2 regions of the Streptomyces sp. NPDC000594 genome follow, and region 1 is predicted to be linked to the other one. Evidence: riboswitches for the same ligand, from Rfam matches in the RefSeq annotation. Region 1 holds a riboswitch; the other holds the start of a gene.
What was found. A riboswitch is a leader RNA that binds a small molecule or an ion and turns the genes downstream of it on or off. The one in region 1 is predicted to bind cyclic di-AMP.

Region 1 (5,080 bases):
GACGAGTTCCCGCTGGCGCAGCCGGCCGTCGACGCCGCTCTCGGCGTATCCGGCGGAGAGCACGACCAGTCCGCGCACCCCGTGTTCACCGCAGTCCGTGACCACCTCGGGCACCCGCTCGGCGGGCACCGCGACCACGGCGAGATCCACCGTGGAGCCGGTCGCGGCGGCGATCTCGGCCACGGAGCGGAAGGCGGGCACCCCCTCCACCTCGGGCCAGCCGTCGGGGAACGCCCGGTTCACCGCGTAGAGGCGGCCGGTGTAGCCGGAGTCACGGAGGTTGCGCAGGACGGTACGGCCCAGATTGCCGGAGGTGCGTCCGGTGCCGATGACGGCCACCGAACCGGGTGCGAGCAGCCGCTGGACGGAGCGGGCCTCGGCCCGCTGCTCCCGGGCGCGCTGGACGGCGAGGGACTTCTCGGTGGGCTCCAGGTCCAGGGTGAGATGGACGGAGCCGTCCTCGAAGCTGCGCTTCTGGGTGTAGCCGGCATCCCGGAACACCTTGATCATCTTGCTGTTGGCGGGCAGCACCTCGGCCGCGAACCGCCGGATATCGCGCTCCCGGGCGACGGCCGCGATGTGTTCGAGGAGGGCGGAGGCGACGCCGCGCCCCTGGTGCGCGTCCTGCACCAGGAAGGCGACCTCCCCCTGGTCGGCGGGGGCGGAGGCGGGCCGTCCGCGCTCGTCGATACGGTCGTAGCGGACGGTCGCGATGATCTCCCCGCCCACCGTCACGGCGAGCCCCACCCGGTCCACGTAGTCGTGATGGGTGAAGCGGTGGACGTCCTTGGCGGTGAGCCGGGGGTACGGGGCGAAGAAGCGGTAGTACTTCGACTCGTCCGAGACCTGTTCATAGAAGCTGACCAGCCGCCCGGCGTCGTCGGGGGTGATCGGCCGGATGCGCGCGGTGCCGCCGTCGCGCAGCACCACATCGGCCTCCCAGTGGTCGGGATAGGTCTGTTCCGGCCGGGTCCGCATGGCGAAAGAGTACGGCGCGACCGGCGGTCACGGAGTCCCGAGGAGGGTGATCGCCGGGTGGACGGGGAAGAAAGGACGAGGTCGGGACGGTCGGCCCCGGGGAGCGGGGCCGGGTGGCGGCGGCCCGGGGCCGGGCGGCGCGTCCGCCGGGCGCGCGGGGCGGGACGGGGAGCGTCCCGTACCGTGGCACACTGGTCTAGACAACCCATTTCCCCCCGAAGGACACCACCATGGCTGAGCGCCGCGTCACCGTCGGCTGGGCCGAGGGCCTGCACGCCCGACCCGCCTCTCTCTTCGTCCGTGCCGCCGCCGCGTCCGGCGTCCCCGTGACGATCGCCAAGGCCGACGGCAACCCGGTCAACGCCGCCTCCATGCTCGCGGTGCTCGGGCTGGGCGCCCGGGGCGGCGAGGAGATCGTGCTGACCTCGGACGCCGAGGGTGCGGACGGTGCGCTGGACCGGCTGGCCAAGCTGGTCGCGGAGGGCCTGGAGGAGCTGCCGGAGACGGTCTGACCGCCGGCCGCGCGGCCCGGGGTCTCCCGGGCCCGGTCCCGGTGCCGGTTCTCCCCCCCACCCGGCACCGGAGCGCCCCCGTCCGGCGCTCCCCCGGCCCGTACCCACGGGCCGCACCCCCGGCCCGTTCCGACGGGCCTCGTAGACGGCCGCCCTCAGGGGCCGGCGGAACAAGCCGCGGACTCTTCCCCCGACCAAGGAGAGCCCGCGGCTTTTCGCATGTGCCGGGCCGCCGGTGGCCGCGGCTTCCCGCCCCCGCCGCCCCCGGCGCCGGGCTCAGGCACTCAAGCACTCAAGCACTCAAGCAAGCAGGCACCCGGGGGCTCAGCGGGGCTCACCCGGGTTCAGCGGGGGGCCGTCGCCAGCCGGGGCGGACGGCGGTACGGGCGGTGCGGCGGGCCCGGTGGCTGGGGCAGCCGCAGCCGGTGCGCCCGGGCGCCGCGCTCGGCATGGAGCGCGGTCAGCTCCCGCGCCCGCTCCGCGTCGCCGCGCACCACCGCGTCCAGGATCGCCCCGTGCTCCGCCCAGCACACCGCCGGCTCGGCCGGCTGCTCCACGGCGTACATCCACGCGATCTTGTGCCGCAACTGCGTGAGCAGCGCGATCAGCCCCGGGCTGGCCGACGCCTGGGCCAGCGTCTGATGGAACCAGCCGCCCAGCGCCCGCAGATCCTCGCCCTGGTCCCGGCGGACCCGCTCCTGCCCCAGCCGTACCAGCCCGCGCAGCACCCGCAGATGCGCCTCGGTGCGCCGCCGGGCCGCCCGGGCCGCGCCCAGTGGCTCCAGCAGCATCCGCGCCTCCAGCAGATCGGCCGCCTCCTGCGCGGTGGGCTCGGCGACCCGGGTCCCGGCATGCCGGCGGATCACCACGAACCCCTCGGCCTCCAGGGTGCGCAGGGCCTCACGGACCGGGATGCGGGAGACCCCGTACCGGCGGGCGAGCTGTTCCTCGGTGAGCCGGCCGCCGCGCGGGAAGACCCCGGAGACGATGTCGTCGCGGATCGCCGTGCAGACCGAGTGCGCCGGGACGCGCATGACCGAACCTCCGCTGGGATCCGCTGCACTCCCCCGGGGTCGTCGGGCACCCCGGGTGCGCGGCCCGTGTGCCGCGCGCCCGGCGACTCTATTGCAGCGGACCGCCCTTCCCCGTGGAGCCGGGTGCGAAGCCGCTCTCTTCCGGCCAGTACGCCGAGAGCCCCCGGCACTGGGTGGATTCCAGGCGCCGGGGGCTCTCGGTGAGACTTCTGGGGGGCGGGGTGTCAGATGCCGACCCCATGGGAGCGCAGATAGGCGACGGGGTCCACATCGGAGCCGTACTCGGCGCCGCTGCGGGCCTCGAAGTGGAGGTGCGCGCCGGTGGAGTTGCCGGTGGAGCCCGCGAGGCCGATCTGCTGACCCGGCATCACGCTCTGTCCGGCGGTGACCTGGACGGCCAGCAGATGGCCGTACTGGGTGTACGAGCCGTCGTTCATCCGGATCACGACATTGTTGCCGTAGGCGCCGCCCCAGCCGGCCTCGACCACGGTGCCCGCGCCCACGGAGACCACGGCGGTGCCCTCGGAGGCGTGGAAGTCGATGCCGGAGTGGCTGCCGGAGGACCAGTAGGCGCCGCCGGTCTGGTAGCCGGTGGAGACATGGGACCCGGCCACCGGTGAGGTGTAGGTCTTCATCAGCCGCTCGCGCTCGGCCTCACGGGCGGCGCGCTCACGCTCCTCACGGGCTTCCCGCTCACGGGCCTCGGCCTTGCGGCGGGCCTCCTTGACGGCCTCCTCGCGGGCGATGGCCTCGCGCTTCTGGGTGAGGGCCTGGTCGTTGACCTCGTCGGCGAGGGAGTCGGCCTCCGCGTCGGCGGCCAGGATCATGAAGGTGCCGGTGTCCTCGGCGGTGGCGGGCGCCTTGGAGACGTCGTCCGCCACGGCGAAGGCCGGGGTGGCGAGGGCGCCGCAGACCCCTGTGGTGGCGAGCGTGGCGGCACCGGCGATGCTCGCGCCGCGGCGCTTCGCACGGCTCGGGGCACGGTGTTTCCCGGTGGAGCGGGTCAACGCCATGTAGAGGCTGATCCTTTCCTTCCTTCTCGCCTACCGGGTTAGCTGACGGGTTCGGAGCAGGAAGGTCTCCTACGGGCCCCTCCGCACGGAGCGAAGGCGTCCGATTCACCCCTGGGGACGGTGGGTCCCCGGCTCCCCCGGGCTCACACCCATGGGGGATTCGGCGATGACTGTCCGTGCCGCGGATGCGGCGTACAGCAGGCGAACAGCCGCACTGACGCTACGGGCGGCGCCTTCGGTTCGCCAAACAGACGGCGGATTTTGTTGGGTATGCCACACCACAGACAGGCGAGTTCCCCATGACATTCCCTCAAAAGCGGACAGACGCCACGAAAAATGACCGGAGCCCTGGTGGGAGTGGACACCAGGGCTCCGGCCGGCCCGATCGGGCCTTCCCGGGGGAAGGTCAGCCGGTCACCACGGTGACCTCGCCGATGCCCAGGGCCTTGACGGGCTCCACGATCTGCGCCGCGTCCCCGACGAGCACCGTGACCAGCCGGTCCACCGGGAAGGCGCTGACCACGGCGGCGGTCGCCTCCACGGTGCCGGTCGCGGCGAGCCGTGCGTACAGGGTGGCCTGGTAGTCGTCGGGCAGATGCTGCTCGACCTGGTCCGCCAGGGTGCCCGCGACGGCCGCCGCGGTCTCGAACTTCAGCGGTGCGACACCGACGAGGTTCTGTACGGCGGTGTCCCGCTCGGCGTCGGTCAGCCCTTCGGCCGCCAGCACCCGCAGCACCTGCCACAGATCCGCCAGGGCCGGACCGGTGTTGGGCGTGTCCACCGAGCCGCTGATGGCGAGCAGCGAGGCGCCCGTGCCGTCCGGCGCGGACCGCAGCACCTGGCCGAAGGCGCGGACGCCGTAGGTGTAGCCCTTCTCCTCGCGCAGCACCCGGTCGAGCCGGGAGGTGAGGGTGCCGCCGAGGCAGTACGAGCCCAGCACCTGCGCCGCCCAGACCCGGTCGTGCCGGTCCGGCCCGATCCGGCCGATGAGCAGCTGGGTCTGGACCGCCCCGGGACGGTCGACGACGACCACCCGGCCGGTGTCGTCCGCGGTGGTCGGCGGTACGGGGCGGGGGTCGCGGGAGTCGCCCGTCCACTCGCCCAGGGTCTCGGCGAGCACGGCGTCCAGGTCGACACCGGTCAGATCGCCGACGACGACCGCGGTGGCGGTGGCGGGGCGGACATGGGCCTCGAAGAAGGCGCGTACGCCCGCCGCGTCGATCCGGGCGACGGTCTCCTCGGTGCCCTGCCGGGGCCGCGACATCCGGTGCGTGGCCGGGAACAGCTCCCGGAACAGCTCCTTGGCGGCGCGGCGGGAGGGGTTGGCCAGCTCATGGGGGATCTCGTCCAGCCGGTTGCGCACCAGCCGCTCGATCTCCCCGTCGAGGAAGGCGGGGGCCCGCAGCGCCTCGGCGACCAGGCCGAGCGCCTTGGCCAGCCGGGAGACCGGGACCTCCAGGGAGACCCGCACACCCGGGTGGTCGGCATGGGCGTCGAGGGTCGCGCCGCACCGCTCCAGCTCGGCGGCGAACTCCTCGGCGGA
Region 2 (5,080 bases), on a different contig from region 1:
GCCAAGGGGACGGCCGCGAAGGAGCCGGGCACCAAGGACACGGAGGACTCCGCTACGAAGGGGTCCGCCGCGAAGGAGTCCACCGGCGACCCGGCGCCCAGGACCGGGAAGGCCGGGGGCACCGCCACCGAGGCGCCCGAGGGGTCCGCACCGGGGACGGCGGAGAAGACGGAGAAGGCGACGGGGACGGGCGGCTCCGGTGGCACCGGCGCCGAGGCCGACCGGGAGGCGGCCGCCCCCGCGCGTACCGAGGACGGCGCGGACACCACCGCCGAGGGCAAGGACGCCGCCGGGAAGGCCACCGGCAAGCACCGGGGGCCCGCCGCCGACGAGAGCGCGGACACCGCCGGCCGTGCGGAGCTGCCCGCCACCGGTGGGAGCGCGGAGACGAAGGAGGCGCCCGGCGCCACCGGGGCGGCCGAGGACCGTGCGACCGACACCGCCCATCCCTCGCGGTCCGGCGCCGACCGTACCGAGGTCCCGGCGGCCGGGGACACCACCGCGACCGGGACCGCCGACACCTCGCCGTCCTCGTACACGGTCCGCCCCGGCGACAACCTCTCGGTCATCGTCGAGGAGCGGAAGCTCGACGGCGGCTGGAGCTCCCTCTATGAGCGGAACAAGGACACGGTCGGCGAGGACCCCGACCTGATCCACCCTGGTCAGAGCCTGGATCTGAGCGCGACACCGAAGTAGTTGGATGGGGTTTGTCCGAGTTTGCTGAAATGAGACAAGGGTCTCTTTGCGAAATCGGGCGAACCCCGCTCACCGGAATCGCCCATCCCATGCCCCACCTGCGGATATATAAGGATCCGGAGTTGCGAGATGGGCGATTTTTCCCCGATGTTCTTCTTTGAACAACAGACCGGGCTGTGTCTACGGTCTGAACCGCTCGCCACCGCGGGCACCACTGACCGAAACGCCGAATCCTGCCGTCGGTCGGGGGGAAAAGTCGTCGCGCGAAGCGCCGAAGGCAGGAGCGGGGGACCCAAGGTAAGTGCCGGCCCAGGCCGCTGACGACCGGTTCGTGAACCGGTCGCCGAAGCGGCCCACCGGCTAGGGGTGAAGTCGTGCGCCACACCGCGCGACCGGGCAACTCATGCGGCCCGAACCCGACAGCTCACCTCGCAGGCGTCGGTGAGGAGATCTCCATGCTGCTTTCGGGCAAGGGCAAGCACCGCCGTCCCTCGGCGTTCAACCGCGCCACCCGCGTCGTCACCTTCGCCGGTGTCACCGGTGCCGCCGTCGCCGCCCCGCTGATGGGCGCGAGCACCGCCACGGCCGCCACCGCCTCCGAGTGGGACAAGGTCGCCCAGTGCGAGTCCGGCGGCAACTGGTCCATCAACACCGGCAACGGCTACTACGGCGGCCTCCAGTTCTCGGCCTCCACCTGGGCCGCCTTCGGTGGCACCGCCTACGCCCAGACCGCCGACAAGGCGACCAAGGCGCAGCAGATCGCCATCGCCGAGAAGGTCCTCAAGGGCCAGGGCAAGGGTGCCTGGCCGAGCTGTGGTGTCGGCCTGTCCAACACCCCGTACGGCGGTGGCTCGGCCCCGGCCGCCCCGGCCAAGCCGGCGGCCCCCCAGACCCAGGCCCCGCAGCAGCAGGCGCCGCAGCAGTCCGCCCCGGCCCAGCAGCGCGCCGAGGCCCCGGTGACCCGCTCGGTCGAGCGCTCCGCCCCGGCCGCCCAGCCGCAGCAGTCCGCCCCGCAGTCCCAGGCCCCGGCCAAGGGCTTCCTGAAGGGCGACGGCGAGTACAAGGTGAAGGCGGGCGACACGCTCAGCTCCATCGCCGACGACCACAAGGTCAAGGGTGGCTGGCAGAAGCTCTTCCAGCTGAACGAGGACATCGTCGACAACGCCGATGTGATCTACGTCGGTCAGCAGCTGCACCTGCGCTGACCGGAGCCCCCCGGTTCGCCCGGGTGACGGACCGCCCCGGTCCGGTGCGTTTCCCCCCGTTCGCACCGGACCGGGGCTCCCGGCTGTCCGGGTCCGGGACTCCTGAGTCGTCGGGATCGGGCCTCCCGGCTCTCCGGGTCCGGGGCCTCCGTACGGCGCGCCGTCGCGGGCCGCGCCGCTACCCGGCAGTAGATTTCGAGCGCCCTGCACCGCTCTGATGTACTTCTTACCCTTTTTCGTCCCAGCGGGCGGGCATCCGCCCGGACCGCACCCGCTCGCCGGTTAGGCTCTTGTCGCAAGGCCGAACGCGGCCCTGCACTCCATGCGTCACATCCCAGAAGGAGATGCTCGTGCCGTCCATCGACGTCGTCGTAGCCCGGGAAATCCTGGACTCCCGAGGCAACCCCACGGTCGAGGTCGAGGTCGGCCTCGACGACGGCAGCACTGGCCGTGCCGCCGTGCCCTCCGGTGCCTCCACCGGTGCCTTCGAGGCCCTTGAGCTCCGTGACGGCGACCAGAACCGTTACCAGGGCAAGGGCGTCGAGAAGGCCGTCCTCGCCGTCATCGAGCAGATCGGCCCCGAGCTGGTCGGCTATGACGCCACCGAGCAGCGCCTGATCGACCAGGCCATGTTCGACCTGGACGCCACCCCGGACAAGTCCTCCCTCGGCGCCAACGCCATCCTCGGCGTCTCGCTCGCCGTGGCCCACGCCGCCTCCGAGGCCAGCGACCTGCCGCTCTTCCGCTACCTGGGCGGCCCGAACGCGCACCTGCTGCCCGTTCCGATGATGAACATCCTGAACGGCGGATCCCACGCGGACTCCAATGTCGACATCCAGGAGTTCATGATCGCCCCGATCGGCGCGGAGTCCTTCTCCGAGGCGCTGCGCTGGGGCGCCGAGGTCTACCACACCCTCAAGAAGGTGCTGAAGACCAAGGGCCTCTCCACCGGCCTCGGCGACGAGGGCGGCTTCGCCCCCAACCTGGACTCCAACCGCGCCGCCCTGGACCTGATCCTTGAGGCGATCAAGGAGGCCGGTTACGTCCCGGGCAAGGACATCGCGCTGGCGCTCGACGTCGCCGCCTCCGAGTTCTACAAGGACGGCGTCTACGAGTTCGAGGGCAAGTCCCGCTCGGCCGCCGAGATGACCGAGTACTACGAGGAGCTGGTCTCCGCGTACCCGATGGTCTCCATCGAGGACCCGCTGTACGAGGACGACTGGGCGGGCTGGAAGGTCCTCACCGACAAGCTGGGCTCCAAGGTCCAGATCGTCGGCGACGACCTCTTCGTCACCAACCCGGAGCGCCTCGCCCGGGGCATCGAGGAGGGCTCGGCCAACGCGCTCCTCGTCAAGGTCAACCAGATCGGCTCGCTTACCGAGACGCTGGACGCCGTCGAGCTGGCCCAGCGCAACGGCTTCAAGTGCATGATGAGCCACCGTTCCGGCGAGACCGAGGACGTCACCATCGCCGACCTCGCGGTCGCGGTGAACTGCGGCCAGATCAAGACCGGCGCCCCGGCCCGCTCGGACCGTGTCGCCAAGTACAACCAGCTGCTCCGTATCGAGGAGATCCTCGACGACGCCGCCGTCTACGCCGGCCGCAGCGCGTTCCCCCGCTTCAAGGGCTGACGCATCCCGGCCCGGGGCACGGGCCGCCGCACCCCGGCGGCCCGTGCCCTGGCCCGTCGTACCGGCGTCCCCGGCCGCGGTCCCGTACCGTGTCCGGGGACGCGGGTGTGTCCCCGGACGGCCGGGACCGCGTCCGGCAGCAGCGGTGAGCAGGGGAGGCGGGAGACGACATGGCCGGGAGGAACCGCGACCGGTTCTCCACCGCGACCAGGTTGCGGCTGCTCGGCGAGCAGACCGCGGCCCGTGTCTACCGTTCCCAGAACCGCCGGCAGGCCCGCCGCTCCCGGCTCACCGGCCGTGCCGCCTTTCTCGCCCTGGTCGTCTGCTCCCTGGTGGTGGCGCTCGCCTACCCCATGCGCCAGTACGTCGCCCAGCGCGGCGACATGGCCGAGCAGCGGGAGCGGATGGCCGACGCGGAAGCGGCGGTCGAGGGCCTGCGGGACGAGAAGGCCCGCCTCCAGGACGAGATGTACATCCGCCGGCTGGCCCGTGAGCATCTGCACTATGTGCTGCCGGGCGAGGCCGGTTACACGATGATCGACCCCGAGGCGTCCCCCAGATCGCGTACCGGAAACGGCTCGGAGGGCCGTGCCTGGTACTCCAATGTCTGGGACGGAGTCGACACCGCTGACCGCCGCTGACCGGCACCCCGGCCCGGCGCGCGGACCCCGCCGGGCCCGTCCCCCGGCAGAACCACCGAGACCATCAGAGCCAAGGCAGGCATGGAAACCCCTCCTCCCCACACCGAACCGACCGAGCCGACCGACGCGGACATCGCCGCCTTCAAGGAGCAGCTGGGCCGTCCGCCGCGCGGGCTGCGGGCCATCGCCCACCGCTGCCCCTGTGGCCTGCCCGATGTCGTGGAGACCGCGCCCCGGCTGCCCGACGGCACCCCCTTCCCGACCCTGTACTACCTGACCTGCCCCCGGGCCGCCTCGGCCATCGGCACGCTGGAGGCCAACGGGGTGATGAAGGAGATGCAGGCGCGGCTGGCCACCGACCCGGAGCTGGCGGACGCCTACCGGGCCGCGCACGAGGACTACATCGCGCGCCGGGACGCCATCGAGGTGCTGGCGAACTTCCCCAGCGCGGGTGGCATGCCCGACCGGGTGAAGTGCCTCCATGTGCTGGTGGGCCACTCGCTGGCGGCGGGGCCCGGGGTCAATCCGCTGGGCGACGAGGCCATCGCGATGCTGCCGGAGTGGTGGCGCAAGGGTGCCTGTGTCACTCCGTGCCAGGAGCCCGCGGGCGCCGCGGCCGGCTGACCCGTCCCCCTTTCCCGCCTTCCCCTCCGTACCTTCCGAGGAGTCACGCATGACCCGGGTCGCCGCTGTCGACTGCGGTACCAACTCCATCCGTCTGCTGGTCGCCGATGTGGACCCGTACGCGGGCACCCTGACCGAGCTGGACCGCCGGATGACCATCGTCCGGCTCGGCCAGGACGTCGACCGCACCGGCCGTTTCGCCCCGGAGGCGCTGGAGCGCACCTTCGCCGCCTGCCGGGAGTACGCGGCGGTCGTCGCGGAGCTGGGCGCGGAGCGGGTGCGG

Region 2: it holds a riboswitch for cyclic di-AMP, as region 1 does, so the genes downstream of both, ABT354_RS15800 (transglycosylase family protein) here and ABT354_RS20725 (M23 family metallopeptidase) in region 1, are expected to answer to the same signal.

Annotation. Positions count from the first base shown of each region.
Region 1 covers NZ_JBEPCY010000014.1:91,696-96,775, forward strand. Annotated here, with positions in the region: gene ABT354_RS20710 (GNAT family N-acetyltransferase) at 1-978, opposite strand, end outside; gene ABT354_RS20715 (HPr family phosphocarrier protein) at 1,209-1,490, shown strand; gene ABT354_RS20720 (GntR family transcriptional regulator) at 1,835-2,524, opposite strand; gene ABT354_RS20725 (M23 family metallopeptidase) at 2,749-3,537, opposite strand; cyclic di-AMP (ydaO/yuaA leader) riboswitch at 3,551-3,713, opposite strand; gene ABT354_RS20730 (M16 family metallopeptidase) at 3,944-5,080, opposite strand, start outside.
Region 2 covers NZ_JBEPCY010000009.1:93,743-98,822, reverse strand. Annotated here, with positions in the region: gene ABT354_RS15805 (transglycosylase family protein) at 1-696, shown strand, start outside; cyclic di-AMP (ydaO/yuaA leader) riboswitch at 956-1,149, shown strand; gene ABT354_RS15800 (transglycosylase family protein) at 1,152-1,901, shown strand; gene eno (phosphopyruvate hydratase) at 2,246-3,532, shown strand; gene ABT354_RS15790 (FtsB family cell division protein) at 3,703-4,173, shown strand; gene ABT354_RS15785 (DUF501 domain-containing protein) at 4,255-4,797, shown strand; gene ABT354_RS15780 (Ppx/GppA phosphatase family protein) at 4,847-5,080, shown strand, end outside.